2 regions of the Brevibacterium sp. genome follow, and region 1 is predicted to be linked to the other one. Evidence: predicted binding sites of a transcription regulator. Region 1 holds the regulator's gene; the other holds the start of a gene.
What was found. Region 1 encodes HrcA, which represses chaperone genes, less so after heat shock. Its sites were predicted from a motif close to TTNGCACTCGNNNNNNNCGAGTGCNAA; they were not measured.
Positions count from the first base shown of each region.

Region 2: the regulator HrcA is predicted to act here: its motif matches at 3,972-3,998, upstream of groL (chaperonin GroEL).

Region 1 covers NZ_JBQDYQ010000059.1:6,172-14,074, forward strand. The annotation lists gene ACTIIH_RS13540 (PhoH family protein) at 1-822, opposite strand, end outside; gene ACTIIH_RS13545 (16S rRNA (uracil(1498)-N(3))-methyltransferase) at 923-1,684, opposite strand; gene dnaJ (molecular chaperone DnaJ) at 1,681-2,796, opposite strand; gene hrcA (heat-inducible transcriptional repressor HrcA) at 2,924-3,964, opposite strand; gene ACTIIH_RS13560 (DUF3097 family protein) at 4,126-4,989, shown strand; gene ACTIIH_RS13565 (DUF4870 domain-containing protein) at 5,139-5,831, shown strand; gene ACTIIH_RS13570 (DUF4870 domain-containing protein) at 5,917-6,690, shown strand; gene hemW (radical SAM family heme chaperone HemW) at 6,777-7,903, opposite strand, start outside.
Region 2 covers NZ_JBQDYQ010000010.1:13,476-21,378, forward strand. The annotation lists gene ACTIIH_RS04905 (uracil-DNA glycosylase) at 1-84, opposite strand, end outside; gene ACTIIH_RS04910 (aldehyde dehydrogenase family protein) at 344-1,810, shown strand; gene ACTIIH_RS04915 (DUF3263 domain-containing protein) at 2,108-2,374, shown strand; gene ACTIIH_RS04920 (LytR C-terminal domain-containing protein) at 2,377-2,940, shown strand; gene ACTIIH_RS04925 (cold-shock protein) at 3,388-3,591, shown strand; gene groL (chaperonin GroEL) at 4,155-5,798, shown strand; gene ACTIIH_RS04935 (hypothetical protein) at 6,001-6,378, shown strand; gene ACTIIH_RS04940 (DUF1707 SHOCT-like domain-containing protein) at 6,446-7,213, opposite strand; gene ACTIIH_RS04945 (TSUP family transporter) at 7,290-7,903, shown strand, end outside.

The DNA of each region.
Region 1 (7,903 bases):
GGTGAGGAACATCTTCATCTGCTCGGCCGTCGTGTTCTGGGCTTCGTCGAGGATGATGAACGCGTCGTTGAGGGTGCGCCCGCGCATATAGGCCAAGGGAGCGACCTCGATCGTGCCGGTCTCGATGAGCAGCGGGATCGATTCGGGATCGACCATGTCGTGGAGGGCGTCATAGAGCGGACGCACATACGGGTCGATCTTGTCGTTGAGCGTGCCGGGCAGATAGCCCAGGGATTCGCCGGCTTCGACGGCAGGCCGGGTGAGGATGATCCGCGAGACCTCTTTGTGCTGGAGGGCGTTGACGGCCATCGCCATCGCCAGGTAGGTCTTGCCGGTTCCGGCCGGACCGATGCCGAAGGTGATCGTGTGGTTGCGGATGGCCCTGACGTAGTCGTGCTGGCCCATCGTCTTCGGACGGATCGACTTTCCCCTGGTGGAGAGGATGTCCGTGCCGAGCACCGCCGAGGCGGCCGCTCCCTCGGAGGAGAACGTCGTGACCCTCTCGATCGTCTCTTCGTTGATGCGATGGCCGGCCGTGTGCAGCTTCTTGAGTTCCCCGATGACGCTGACGAAGGCTTCGACACGCTGGGGGTCACCGGTGACCTGGACCTGATTGGCCCGGACGTGGATGTCGAGGTCGTCGAAGGTCTTCTCCAGGGCGCGCAGATTCGACTCTCCGGGGCCGAAGAAGGCGACGAGGTCGATGGAGTCCGGGATGACCAGCCGCACGGTGTCGCGTTCGGCGTCGCGTGTGTCCGTCACGGCATCATTGCCCGCGGCACCGTCGCCGGGTGCGGCGGCGTCCGAGTCGGTGGGGTTCATGGCGTTCGGGTTCGGTGGAGTGATGTCCAGAATGTTCCTTTGCAAGTGGGCGCACCGTCACCGGCGGCGCCAGAGTGTGCTTCCATCCTAGTCCGGTGTCTCACCAACGGCCCAATGAATTCTGGGCCAGGACGAGACCGGCGGGTCCTGCCGATGACGAACGCAGGATCGTCGGTCCCAGCAGCACCGGTCTCGCTCCACGGCCGGTCAAGGCTGCGAGTTCGCCGTCGCTGATGCCGCCTTCGGGCCCGACGACGAAGACGATGCGCTCCGGCAGCGGCGAATTGCCCTCCGCGATCAGATCGGCCAGCGCTGCGGAGAGTCTGCGCTGAGCGGTCTCGTGGAGGACGAAGACCGCATCGGACTCGTCGAAGGCTGTGGCCAGGGAGGCCCCGCGGACGAGTTCGCGCAGCACCGGAAACCGGGAGCGTCTGGCCTGCAGGGAGGCCGCATTCAGCAGGTTCTCCCATTTCGCGGCCATCTTCTCCCGCTTCTTCGCCGGCCAGTCGGCGATCGAACGTTCGGCGGCCCAGGGAATGACGTCGTCGACGCCGATCTCCGTGGCCGTTTCGATCGCCTGCAGGTCTCGGTCGCCCTTGGCCAGGGCCTGGACGAGCACGAGGCGTGGGCCGGTGCTGTCCTCGTGCGTCACCGCGGTGACGTCGATCGTCAGCTCGCTCGTCGAGGCGGCCGTGACGGTTCCGCGCACCCGTGTGCCGTCCCCGTCGACGATGTCGATGTCCTCGCCGGGACCGATCCGACGCACCCGCACCGCGTGCCCGGCCACGTCCTCACCGAGGGTGAGAGCGGACCCGACGACCGCCTCGGCGGCGGTGGCGGAGCGGAATACGGGAAGACTCACCGACCGGCGAACCTCTCACGCATGCGGGAGAACATTCCGCGGTTCTCCGTCGAGATCTGGGCCCGCGGTGCTTCCTCTCCGCGCAGTTCGGCGAGCTTCTCGAGCAGTTCGCGCTGTTCGTCGTCGAGGGTGTCCGGGGTGAGGACGTCGACGGTGATGAGCAGGTCGCCGCGAGTCTCCGAGCGCAGGCGGGAGGCGCCGAGTCCGGGGAGTTTGACGACGGTGCCGGACTGGGTGCCGGCGGCGATGGTGAGGTCCTGGGTGCCGTCGAAGGTCTCGAACGGGATGGTCGCTCCCAGGGTCGCTGCGGTCATCGGCACCGAGACGGCGGCCCGGAGGTTGTCGCCGTCGCGCTGGAAGACCTCGTGGCGGGTGACCATGACCTCGACGAAGAGATCACCGGCGGGTCCGCCGCCGGGACCGACCTCTCCCTGGCTGGACAGCTGGATGCGGGTGCCGTCGGAGACTCCGGCGGGGATGCGGATCTTCATGGTCCGCTGCTTGCGCACGCGTCCGTCGCCCTGGCAGTTGAGGCAGGGGTTGGGGATGACGGTGCCGAAGCCGTGGCAGGAGTTGCAGGTCTGGTTCGTGACCATCTGGCCCAGCAGGGTCCGCGTCATGCGCTGGACGCTGCCGGCGCCGTGGCACAGCGAGCAGGTCTCGATCTTCGTGCCCTCCTGCGTGCCGGCACCCGAACAGGTGTCGCAGACGACCGCAGTGGTCACGTCGAGATCGACGGTGCCGCCGAAGGCCGCGGTCTTCAAGTCGATGTTGACGCCGACGAGGGCGTCCTTGCCGCGCTGTGTGCGCGGGATGGGGCCTCCGGCCTGTCCGCCGCCACCGCCGAAGAAGGTCTCGAAGATGTCGCCGAATCCGCCGAAGCCGCCGCCGGCGGGGAAGCCCTGACCGTTCTCGCCGCCGCCCATATCGTAGTTGCGGCGCTTCTCCGGATCCGAGAGCACGTCGTAGGCCAGTGAGATGGCTTTGAATTCGTCTTCGTGACCGGGATTGACGTCCGGGTGGTACTTGCGTGCCAGCTTCCGGTACGACGACTTGATCTCAGCCGCGGAAGCGTCTTTGGACACTCCGAGTGTTTCATAGTGATCGGCCACAGAAACTTCTCTCTCCCTGACGTAGTGGTCTTCTCTGTTCGTGGTGGTGGCTGCGCTCCTGCGCGGTACTCACCGGTTGCGTGCTGCCCGACTGCGGGCACCCCTGGTCGTCGTCACTGCACCGGCCCTACCCTCGGTCGAGGATCGAGGACACGTACTTCGCGACGGCACGGACTGCCGAGATCGTCGTCGGATAGTCCATCCGGGTCGGGCCGAGCACCGCCAGTCTGGCCGACGAACCCGCGTCATGACCATATTCGGCGGCGACGACGGAAGTCGAACTGAACGATTCGTGAGTATTCTCACGCCCGATGCGCACGCTGATCCCCCCATGGTCCTCTGCCATCGAGGTGAGCAGCCGGAGCAGGACCACCTGCTCCTCGAAGGCTTCGAGGATCGGGGCCATCTTCTCTCCGAATTCGCTGCCGGAACGGGCGAGGTTCGCAGTCCCGGCCATGATGATGCGCTCTTCGCGGGTCGCGGCGACGAGGTCGACGACGGCGGCCCTGACCTGTGTGAGTCCGGACTCGTCACGTCCCGCCGACTCGCTCGATTCGGCGGCGACCGCCTCGGCGGTGGGGGACGAACCGAAGACCTGCGCGAGCGTGCGTCCGGCGAAATCGGCATTGATCTGGTCGCGCAGCCCGCGGACGGCATCCTCGTCGAGCGGGGTCGGGGTGATCACGGACTTCTGCTCGACCTGACCGGCGTCGGTGATGAGGACGACGAGGATCCGGCCGGGGCCGAGGCCGACGATCTCGACGTGTTTGATGCGCGCCCGCGACACCGTCGGGTATTGGATGAGCGCCACCTGGCGGGTGAGGCCGGAGAGCACGCGGACGGTGCGGTCGAGCATCTCGTCGAGGTCGACATCGCCGTCGATGAGCTGGAAGATCGCGCGGCGCTCGGCGGTGGTCAGCGGTTTGAACTCGTCGATGCGGTCGACGAACATCCGGTAGCCGAGGTCGGTGGGGATCCGACCGGCCGAGGTGTGGGGTTGGGCGATATAGCCTTCGTGCTCGAGCTGGGCCATATCGTTGCGGATCGTGGCCGGGGAGACGCCGAGGGTGTGGCGCTGGACGATCGCATTCGATCCCACGGGTTCGTTGGTGGCGACGAAGTCCTCGACGATGGCGCGCAGCACCTGTGCACGTCTGCTGTCGTTCATCGCGGTTCTCCTCTCCGTCTCTTCAGCCGATCACGGTCCCGTGCCGATACTTGGCACTCCTTGAGCCTGAGTGCCAATTCTACGCTTCTCGTCCCCGGAATTCATTTCTGGGGGTGACCTGCGGGTCTGCGCGCCTGCGGGACCGTCCTTGATTATGGTGGGTGCCCGTGAATGCTTTTGATCGCTATGGCCCCGATGTGCTCTCCGGTTCCTCGCCGTCGTCGCACCGTCCGCAGAAGTCCCGTCAGGTCGAGCTCGGCCTGGGCATGGTTCTCGAGGATGCGATGAGCGGCTATGTCGGTGCTGTCGTCGGCGCGGAGAAGACCACGGCCGGTGTCGTCGTCAAGCTCGAGGACCGCGTCGGCAAGGTCCGTGCCTTTCCGCTGGGACCGGGTTTCCTCCTCGAAGGACAGCCCGTCGATGTGCAGCTGCCGAAGAAGAAGGCGCAGCAGCCCGGGCGGACGGCTTCCGGGTCTCGCGCCGTGGTCGGTGCGAAGGCTCGAGTGGCCCGCGGGTCGCGGATCTGGGTGGAGGGCAAGCACGATGCCGAACTCGTCGAGAAGATCTGGGGCGATGATCTGCGCATCGAAGGCGTCGTCGTCGAACCCCTGGGCGGTCTCGACGACGTCGCCGACAAGCTCGCAGCCTTCGGTCCGGATCGGGACCATCGGGTCGGTGTCCTCGCCGATCACCTGGTGACCGGGACGAAGGAATCGAAGATCGCCGAGGCGGTCCGTGCCGATCCGCGCTACCGCGACGTCGTCCACATCATCGGCCACCCCTACGTCGATATCTGGCAGGCGGTGAAGCCCCATGTCGTCGGCATCCGGCAATGGCCGGTCGTCCCCCGCGGTGAGGACTGGAAGACGGGAATCCTCCGGCGCATCGGATGGCCGCACGCCGACCATCGAGATGTCGCTCGCGGGTGGGTGCGCATCCTCGGGAAGGTGAGCACGATCGCCGATGTCGAACCGACGCTGTCGGGTCGGGTCGAGGAGCTCATCGACTTCGTCACCGTCGGCTGATTGACTTCGGTGGTGCGTCGGTGGCCCGTGGTGGTCACGGCGAGCTGTCGGCGTGTGCCGAAACTGTCACAGGAGTGAGGCTTTCCCGACATCCTCGGGACGCGGGGCTCGGCTAGTCTGGAGGGCAAGCGTTCTTCGAAAGGATCCCCATGTCGCACCACCCCGAGCAGCCGGGCAGCCGACCGATGCCGCCGAACTACTCTCAGGCGTCGGGCCCGCAGCAGCCCTACGCGCCGCAGGGCCAGCAGTATTCTCGGCCGCAGACGCACAGTGGTCAGACGGGCTACGGCTCACAACAGTCGTTCGGCGCGCAGCCTGGTTACGGCGGTCAGCCGGGGTACGGTGGTCAGCCGGGGTACGGTGGGCAGACTGGATTTGGCGCGCAGCCGGGTTACGGCATGCCGCAGATGCACAACCCGGCGATGTTCGACTCCCGCTCCCTGCCCGAGCAGGCGTACGGACCCGGCTCCGAACAGTTCTGGATGGCCCCCGAACCCGACCGGACCACGGCTCTGTGGACCCACCTCGGCGCGCTTCTGTTCGGGTTCATGCCGCTCATCATGTTCCTCGTGAAGAAGGACGAGTCGCCGTTCGTCCGCGAGCATTCGCGTCAGGGACTCAACGCGATGATCACGAACACGATCGTCACCTTCGCAGCCCTCTTCGTCTTCGGCATCCTCGGTTTCATCCTCGCATTGGTGACCTTCGGGATCGGCATCATCATCATGTACGCCGCGGTCATCGTCCCACTCGTCTACTGCGTCCTCTACATCATTGCCGCCGTCGCAGCGAACAGGGGCGAGGGGTATAGGTTTCCGCTCACCATCAACTTCGTGAAGTGACCATCCCCCGTCACCCCGCGCACTCTGGGACAGCCCGCACTCCCTGGGTTAATGTGGAGTGATCGCACACTCTGAAGGGACTCTCATGTCGGACAACCCGCAGCAGCCGAACAACGGACAGTCACAGCCGATGCCCCCGAACTATTCCCCGCAGTCGGGCTCACAGCAGCCGCAAGCGCAGCAGCCGCAGCAGGGTTCGCAGCCGCAGCAGAATGGTCAGACCCAGTACGGCTCGCAGCCGCAGAACCCTCAGCAGGGATCTCAGCCCGGCTTCGGCTCTCAGCAGCCCCACGCCGGGCACGGCTCCCCGCAGCAGAATCCGGCCTACGGCTCGCAGCCCGGCTACGGCTCCCAGCAGCCTTTCGGCGCTCCCCAGGGACAGCCGCAGGCGGGATACGGATTCCAGGGAGCATCCTCGGCGCAGTCGGCTGCCGCCGGTGTTCCCATGGGAGCAGAACTTCCGGATGCCGCCTACGGTCCGAACTCACTCGGATTCTGGAACGCCGACCAGAGCGAACGCACCACCGCACTGTGGTCACACCTCGCACACGCCGCCACCTACGTCGTCGGCGTCGGCTGGATCGTCACCCTCATCCTCTTCATCATCAACAAGGACAAGTCGCCGTTCCTGCGTCATCATGGCGCACAGTCGCTCAACCTGCTGATCATCGGTGTCATCGCCGGATTCGGCATCGGACTGATCGGCGGAATCCTCACGATCGTCGGCATCGGCTTCCTCATCCTGCTGCTCCTGCCGGTGCTCTCGATCTACATGATCGTCATCGAGATCATCGCCGGAATGGCAGCCAACCGCGGTGAGGGCTACCGAATCCCGATGACTCCGAACTGGATCAAGTGAGCTGACGCAGCCCGAGAGTCCCACCGGCGCAGATTCGCTGAGCAGCTCGCCCCGCCGCCCGATCCGGATGGCGGGGCGAGACTCGTTCACACGTATTCGGTGAGGATGCGCACCATATAGTCGGCCATGAGACGTCCCTGCAGAGTCGGCTGGAACCAGCCGGCCGCGGCGCCATCCGCGTCGAGCAGACCCTGTCCGACGAAGGTTCTGATCGCCTGCTGGCTGCCCGGAGCCAGAGAGTCCAGGCGCAGCTCACGGTCGATCCGAGCGGCGAGCATGATCCGCTCGATCTCCCGGGTCCGATCATCGAGGACCTCCCGACCGATCGACGGGGACTGCCCCGCCACGAGCCGGTCGGCCCAGGCACGCGGATGTTTGGCGTTCCAGAACCTCACACCCCCGACATGGGAGTGGGCGCCCGGCCCGAAGCCCCACCAGTCGGCATTGCGCCAATAGGCCAGATTGTGTTCACAGCGCGTATCGGGACCGGTCGACCAATTGCTCACCTCGTACCAATGCAGACCGGCGGCGGAGATCGCGGCGTCGGCGATCTCGTATTTGTCGGCCAAGTCGTCCTCATCGGGCATCGGCAGTTCGCCGCGGCGCACCATCGCGCCCATCTTCGTTCCCGGTTCGACGATGAGGGAATACGCCGAGATGTGATCGACCTCGTTGGACAGGGCAACCTCCAGCGAGCGACGCCAATCGGCGAACGACTCCCCCGGGGTGCCGTAGATGAGGTCGAGGCTGAGTTCGAGTCCGGCGTCCTTGACCCAGCGAGCCACCTCGGGGATCTTCTCCGGATCATGGGTGCGGTCCAAGGTCGCGAGCACATGCGGCACGGCCGACTGCATACCCATGGAGATCCGGTTGACACCGGCTCCGGCGAGAGTCGCGATATAGGCAGGATCCAGGGTGTCGGGGTTGGCTTCGGTGGTGACTTCGACGGTCTCGGCCAGGCGGAAGCGGGCGCGGACATCGTCCATCACCCCGGCGAGCACGTCGGCTGCGAGCAGCGTCGGGGTGCCCCCGCCGAAGAAGATCGTCGAGACCTCACGGTCGCCCGCCCCAGCCTCGGCGAGGGTGGACACGGACAGATCGAGCTCACGGGCGAGGTTTCCGCGGTAGTCCTCACGGGACGCGCCCGGGCCGAGGTCGTCGGCGGTGTAGGTGTTGAAGTCGCAGTAGCCGCAGCGGACCCGGCAGTACGGGA
Region 2 (7,903 bases), on a different contig from region 1:
CGAGTGGATCCGCTCCTCCACTCCGGCCAGGGCGCTCGCCCAATCGGGGGACATGATCTCGGTCAGCGGAGGCGTCGACGTCATGGGCACGAGTGTAGCGATGCCCGTCCGCAGGAGTCGCGCTGGGACGACAGGGCCGACTCGGGGACGGCCGATGATGACGACAGCGCCGCCTCCGGGAGGGCGGACGATGACGTCAGCGCCGCCTCGGCGCGGATGCTGCGCGCATGTGCACCGAGCGCAGATCAGGTGTGCGCGATCGCCTATCGAACCGATGTATTGCCGCCCAGTGCCACGCGTTATGCTCGGCTTAAGGAGTTCATCGTTGAACGAAAGGACCGAAATGTCGGAATTCCCAGAGGCCAAGAACTGGAAGATGCTCATCGGCGGTCAGTGGGTCGACGCCGCTGACGGCGACACCACCGATGTCATCACCCCGATCGACCGCAACGTCGTCATCGCCACGGTGCCCAACGGCAAAGAGGCCGACGCCGACCGCGCCGTCAAAGCCGCACGGAAGGCCTTCCCCGAGTGGGCGGCCCTGCCGTTCAAGGAACGCCAGAAGAAGCTTCTGGCCTGTGCCGATGCGCTCGAAGCCGCTTCAGAGGAGCTCGCCCAGCTGACCGCTCTCGACACCGGCAACGCGATCCGCACCCAGGCTCGCCCGGAGACGATCATCCTGGCCGACCTGTTCCGCTACATGGGCGGCGTCGCCGGTGAGGTCAAGGGCAACACCCTGCCCGCCGGAGACAAGCAGCTCCAGTACACCAAGCGCGTGCCGCTGGGTGTCGTCGCCGGCATCCTGCCGTGGAACTCGCCGCTGATGATCGCCGCCTTCAAGACCCCTGCCGCGATCGCCGCGGGCAACACGATCGTCATCAAATGCGCCGAGGATGCACCGCTGACCATCCTCAAGATGGCCGAGATCATCGCCGACATCCTCCCTGCCGGTGTGCTCAACGTCGTCACCGGCAAGGGCTCGGTCATCGGTGAGGCCCTCAACGTCCACTCGGACGTCGACAAGGTCTCTTTCACCGGATCGACGAGCGTCGGCCGGCACGTCGCCGAGGTGGCCGGCGGCCGTCTTGCGCATTCGTCGATGGAGCTCGGCGGCAAGTCCCCGAACATCATCTTCCCGGACTCGAACGACGACGACACCCTCGAGCAGGTGCTGCTCTCGACCCGCTTCGCCCGCCAGGGCCAGTCGTGCACCATGGGCTCGCGTCTGTTCCTCCACGAAGACATCTACGACGACTTCCTGGCCAAGCTCGTCGACGCGGTGTCGAAGATGACGGTCGGCGACCCCCGCGATGAGTCCACCGACATCGGCTGCATCATCAACCAGAAGCAGTACGACCAGGTCGCTGACTACATCGAGATGGGCAAGTCGATGGACGGCGTCGAGATCGCCTATGACGGCTCCGATTCGCTGACGGTCGGCGAGCCCGGCTTCTACCACGCACCGGTGATCTTCTCGAAGGCGAAGAACGACTGGCAGACCAGCCGCGAAGAGATCTTCGGCCCAGTCCTCTCGGTCATCCCGTGGAAGGACATCGACGAGGTCATCGACATGGCCAACGACTCCGACTTCGGTCTCGCGGCCTTCGTCTTCACCAAGGACGTCGACGCGGCCCTGACCATGGCCAACCGGATCGAATCCGGCTGGGTCCAGGTCAACCAGGGCGGCGGTCAGCTGGCCGGTCAGTCCTACGGTGGCATGAAGACCTCCGGCTTCGGACGTGAAGCATCGCTGGAAGGGATGCTGGAAGGATTCACCCAGATCAAGCAGGTCAACATCCGCATCCGCTGATCGGATCCTCGCCGAGGCGGTCCTGCGCTCGCGGTCGAACGTGGGGTCGATCCGATCCTCACGATCGGGTCACCCGGTTCGCCCAGGCGGCCCCGCCTCGGCGAAAGTCGTTCCCTTCACCCCGTCGTCATGGTCACCGATCCGGTGCCCTGCGGCGGGGTGATGCGGTTGGCTCGGGGCTGACGTGGTCCGTTCGGGGACCGACCTCACATCCGCGGCGGCGCGCCGGAAATTTCGGTACCGTCGATCGGGCGATAATATAGAAGCACAGACATCTCTCGAAGGAGCACAACCTCTATGCCGCCGAATGACGACACCTCAGAACTGAGCGAGCTCGAGGTGGCCGTTTTGGAGTTCGAGCGGCGGTGGTGGAAATACGGTGGCGCCAAGGATCACGCGATCCGTGAGCGCTTCGACATGTCCGCCACCAGCTACTTCCAGATACTGAACTCGCTTCTCGACAACCCTGCAGCTCTGGCCAGCGACCCCATGCTGGTCAAGCGCCTTCGCCGAATCCGCAGCACGCGGCAGAGCGAACGCGCCCAAGCCCGCGTCTCGAGGTAGACATGACCGACGAATTCGACGAGATCGAGCCCGGCCGGCGCAACGGTGCCCATCGACAGCAATCCGCGGCGTCGTCGAACATCGGTGCCATCTCGCTGGTCATCATCCTCGCCCTGGTCGCGGTCCTGCTGGTCGTGGCCGCCATCAACATCATCTTCTCCTCGATGGGCAACCCCGAATCGAAGATCGCCGATCCTCCGGCTTCCGAATCAACATCGGCCGAACCCTCGCCGACCGAGAGCGAAGTCAGCGTCGCAGACGACTCGATCACCGTCGACGTCCTCAACGGCTCCGGCGTCTCCGGCGCTGCGAAGAAGTTCTCCGAGGCGGTCGAAGAGAAGGGCTGGAAGCTCGGCGAGGTCGGCAACTACTCGACGAATCTCACGGATTCGACCGTGTACTACAACGGCGAAGAGAACGCCTCGCAGGCCAAGCTCGTCGCCGAGTCGCTGGGAGTCTCGGCAACGGAGGCCTCGTCCGACTTCGAAGCCGATATCACCGTCGTCATCTGTTCGGACATCGCCGATCGCGGACCCGAGCCCAGCGAAAGCGGGGACTCGGAGTGACCCGACGCGATTCGGTCGCGCGGCAATGAGGCTGCGTCGGCTGTATCGGTTCGGCCTCGGCCGCCACCGCGATGGGGGTATGAGACGGGGACTCCTCGGTTGCGGTCGGGTTATGCGACGGTCGGTCGCCTCGGCGAATTCCTGACCGAACGGTCTGTTTCCGTTCTTAGCGATCCCCACTGTGAACAGGGCAGAAACCCTTAGATAACGAATCTATAACAGTGCTGAACCGCTCTGGGCGGGATGCGCGCCTGCTGTAGAGTTGCAACAGCTAGGCAAGCACAGCACCTTGTGTTCTATTCGTGCTTCACCGAGATAATTCTCTAGAGGTCAATGAGGGAAGTCGCGGGGTCAGTTGAGTTTTACTAGCTTCCGTATCTCAGGTGAGGTCATCTGATCGCGGTTGCGATGCGGGATTTCAATGGCACTGCACTGTATGGAGAAGTAATGGCACAAGGTACCGTCAAGTGGTTCAACGCTGAAAAGGGCTATGGTTTCATCACCCTCGAAGGCGACAACCAGGACGTGTTCGTTCACTGGAGCGCAATCCAGATGGACGGCTACCGCTCTCTCGAAGAGGGCCAGCAGGTTCAGTTCGAAGTAGGAGAAGGACAAAAGGGTCCTCAGGCGGAGTCCGTCACCCTCCTCTGAGACTGGCTGCTGTCAGCACAGTTTTCTGATCCGCTGCGGCGGGTGGTCGGAACGGCTTTCGGGCCAACCGGCACCAACCGCACGGGGGAAGCGCCGAGCAGGCAACTGCTCGGCGCTTTTCAGTGCCTGCGGGGCCCGGGGGCCGCGTCGGGTGCACCCGTGCGCATGGACTTCGATTCAGCCCAGTGTGAGTTGAGCAGCCCATGTTGAAAACAGGGCTACTCGCCCTAAACTGGGCTGTTCGAAATCGTGGGCAATCGGACTCGCGCCAAACGTTTCGCGCTGAGCCGAAATGACCTCTGTACCTTCCTCCTGCGCCCAGAACTCGTGGCTCGCACCTTCCCGCGCCCGTCATGGCCCGTCTTGGCGGGCAATGAATATTTGCACTCGCATGGGGAGAGTGCTAAATCTAGTACTGGTGAAAACCGATGGGTTCCCACCAGTCGTCTCGAGAGCGTGGTCCATATGTGGAATGGAACATGCGGACGCACTCTCTGCCGTCGCGGGCGTTGATGACTGCTCTGGATTCCCACTCCACTCCATCAGGGAGGATCTAAGCCGCTATGGCAAAGATGATTGCATTCGACGAAGAAGCTCGTCGAGGACTCGAAGCTGGCCTCAACCAGCTTGCGGACGCGGTCAAGGTGACCCTTGGACCCCGCGGTCGCAACGTCGTGCTCGAAAAGCAGTGGGGCGCACCGACCATCACCAACGATGGCGTCTCCATTGCCAAGGAGATCGAACTCGAGGACCCCTACGAGAAGATCGGCGCTGAGCTCGTCAAGGAAGTCGCCAAGAAGACCGACGACGTCGCAGGCGACGGAACCACCACCGCTACCGTGCTCGCACAGGCTCTCGTCCGCGAAGGCCTGCGCAACGTGGCAGCCGGTGCTGATCCGCTCAGCCTCAAGCGCGGCATCGAGAAGGCCGTTGAGGCCGTCACGAATGTCCTGCTGAACAACGCCATCGACATCGAGACCAAGGAACAGATCGCCGCCACCGCAGGCATCTCCGCCGGAGATCCCGCAATCGGTGAACTGATCGCCGAGGCCATCGACAAGGTCGGCAAGGAAGGCGTCGTCACCGTCGAGGAGTCCAACACCTTCGGACTCGAACTCGAACTGACCGAGGGTATGCGCTTCGACAAGGGCTACATCTCCGGTTACTTCGTCACCGACACCGATCGCCAGGAAGCTGTCCTTGAGGATCCCTACATCCTCATCGTCAACTCCAAGATCTCGAACGTGAAGGACCTGCTGCCCGTCCTCGAGAAGGTTCAGCAGTCCAACAAGCCGCTGTTCATCATCGCCGAAGACGTTGAGGGCGAAGCCCTGGCCGTCCTGGTGCTGAACAAGCTCAAGGGCACCTTCAAGTCCGTGGCCGTCAAGGCTCCGGGCTTCGGTGACCGTCGCAAGGCTCAGCTCGCCGACATCGCCATCCTCACCGGTGGCCAGGTCGTGTCCGAGGAAGTCGGGCTGAAGCTCGACAGCGTGACCACCGACCTGCTGGGCACCGCCCGCAAGGTCGTCATCACGAAGGACGAGACCACCATCGTCGAGGGTGCAGGAGACGCCGAGGAGATCGCCGGACGGGTCGCTCAGATCCGCGCCGAGATCGAGAACTCGGACTCCGACTACGACCGCGAGAAGCTGCAGGAACGCCTGGCCAAGCTGGCCGGCGGCGTTGCAGTCATCAAGGCCGGAGCTGCGACCGAGGTTGAGCTCAAGGAAACCAAGCACCGCATCGAAGATGCCGTGCGCAACGCCAAGGCTGCTGTGGAAGAGGGAATCGTCGCCGGTGGCGGCGTCTCGCTCATTCAGGCGGGCAAGGCCGCTTTCGCGGACCTCGCACTCTCCGGAGACGAGGCCACCGGTGCCAACATCGTCAAGGTTGCCATCGAAGCGCCGCTGAAGCAGATCGCCACGAACGCCGGCCTCGAAGCCGGTGTGGTTGCCGACAAGGTCGCGAACCTCGAAGCCGGATTCGGTCTCAACGCCGCAACCGGTGAGTACGAGGATCTGCTGGCTGCCGGCATCAACGACCCGGTCAAGGTGACCCGCTCTGCCCTGCAGAACGCCGCCTCGATCGCCGGTCTGTTCCTCACCACCGAGTCGGTCGTCGCCGACAAGCCCGAAAAGGCCGCCGCAGGTGCAGACGCAGCTGCCGGCATGGACGGCATGGGTGGAATGGGCGGCATGGGCTTCTGATAGCCACCGCTCGTTCGATCGGCCGTGCCGGTGCCCACAGGGGTGCCGGCACGGCCATTTTCGTACGCGGACTCCCGGGTCCCGGCCCGACGGTCAGATCGTTCACGCGGACGCGACCGCTCGTCGTGAGTCGGCGACCATCATCGCCGAGGATACCCACCGACCCGTTGTTCTGAATCCTCCGCCCGCATACGCTGGCGGTATGACCTTCACCGGCACCGATGCCTGCGGAAACAGTCCGAAGAACGTCTTCGTCGCAACGTTTGAAGAAAATCTCTTCAACGGCGACCGAGACGCGCTGACCGAGGAAATAGCCGACGACTGCGTCCTCCAGATCGTCCACCCCTCCGGCGTCGAGACCCACACCGGCCGGGGAGCCGTCGTCGAGACCCTGCTGAAACTGTCCGCTCATTCGCCCGAGGTCGGCCACCTCGAGGCGGCGATCACCCACGGCAAGGCCGCAGCGGCGTGGGGATACTGGCGGGCCGACGGCGACGACCTGCGGCACTTCTCGCACACCATGTGGTTCACCACGCACAAGGCGCAGGTGTTCGGCCAGATGAGGATCTTCCAGGCCTGAGCCGGAAGATCAGGGCCCGTCCAGCCTGAGCCAATTCAGAAGGGACCCGACCTGCAGTCGTCAGCGCTCAGTCCCAGGGGTTGTCGCGGCGATGACGGCGCTGCCCCCGGCCCCGGTCCCTCTCATCGCGGCGGGGGATCTGCCCGGGAGAGTACGGCGGATGAGACGGATGCGGCGGCTGCAGGCCCGTACCGAAATCGGCTTCATAATCTCGCTCGGGAGGTTCGCCCTGGTCGAGCTGTCGTTGGGCCTCGGCGTCGCCGAGGTGCGCCCGGGCTCGACGGGTGAGTTCCTTCTTCCGGTTGCGGATGATCTCGTCCTTGTGCGCGATGTGGCCCAACCCGCCGAACAGCATGGGCACGATGACGAAGATCGGCCAGAAGAAGATGAACCCACCAGAAGCGATCGACGTGAACGCCCAGATCGCCAGCACGATTCCGACCGGACCTGCGACGGCTCCGAGCAGTGACTGGCGCACCCGATCTCGGTAGTACTTCTGTGCCGCGGCATCGATCTGCTCCGGCGTGATCGGCACCCGATCTTCCGCGAGCCGCGCCAGTGCCTGCGCGCGCCCCGCATCATCGAGACGGCCCGGTTCGACGTCGGTGGGATCGGCGAGGACGAGATCCTCGATCAGCGCTGGGACTTCACCGAGCGTCTTGATCTTCGCAGCCGCCTCGGTGCGTTCATCGAATTCGTCCACGTCGAGCTGACCGAGAGCATAGCCTTCAGAGAGGACATCACTGACGACCGCGCGATCGGCATCCGAGGCCAGGACCTGCCCATACGATCTCGGATCTGCGCTGAATCTCGACCAGAGGGGACTGGCGTTCATGGTGAATACTCTAACCCCGCGGTCAGCAGTGAGCCTGAGGATCAGCCGGGAATCGGGCTGGACTAGACTCGACCGTGTGGAACCCGTCGTCGTGCTCATCCTCTTCGCCGTGTTCCTCGGCGCATTGTCCCAGCGCGTCACCGGGATGGGCTTCGGACTGGTCAGCGGTCCATTTCTCGTCCTCCTCCTCGATCCGTTCAGCGGCGTCATCCTCGTCAACATCTGCGGAATCGTCGCCTCATTCTCCGTCTTCGTCCGCACCTTCGCCGAGGTGGAATGGCCGCCGTTCCGACATCTTGCCTTGGGCGCGGTGGTCGGCACCGTCCCCGGCGCGCTTCTCTCGTCATCGATGCCCACCCCACCGCTGCAGATCCTCATCGGCGCACTCATCATCGCCTCCCTGATCAGCTCGCTGACCTTGGGAAGGCTGGGCCGATCAATCCCTGCGAACCTCGGCACACGGATGACGGCCGGGCTCTTCTCCGGGGCGATGTCGGCGGCAGCCGGCGCCGGGGGACCGGCGGTGAGCGCCTACGCTGTGCTGACGAATTGGGAGCAGCGGTCGTTCGCGGCCACTCTGCAGCCCTTCCTCGTCGTCGGTACCGCCTCGGCGGTGGTGATGAAGGTGATCGTCCACGGAGGGGCCTGGCCGGATCTGGAGTTCGGAGTCTGGATCGGGCTCGGTCTCGT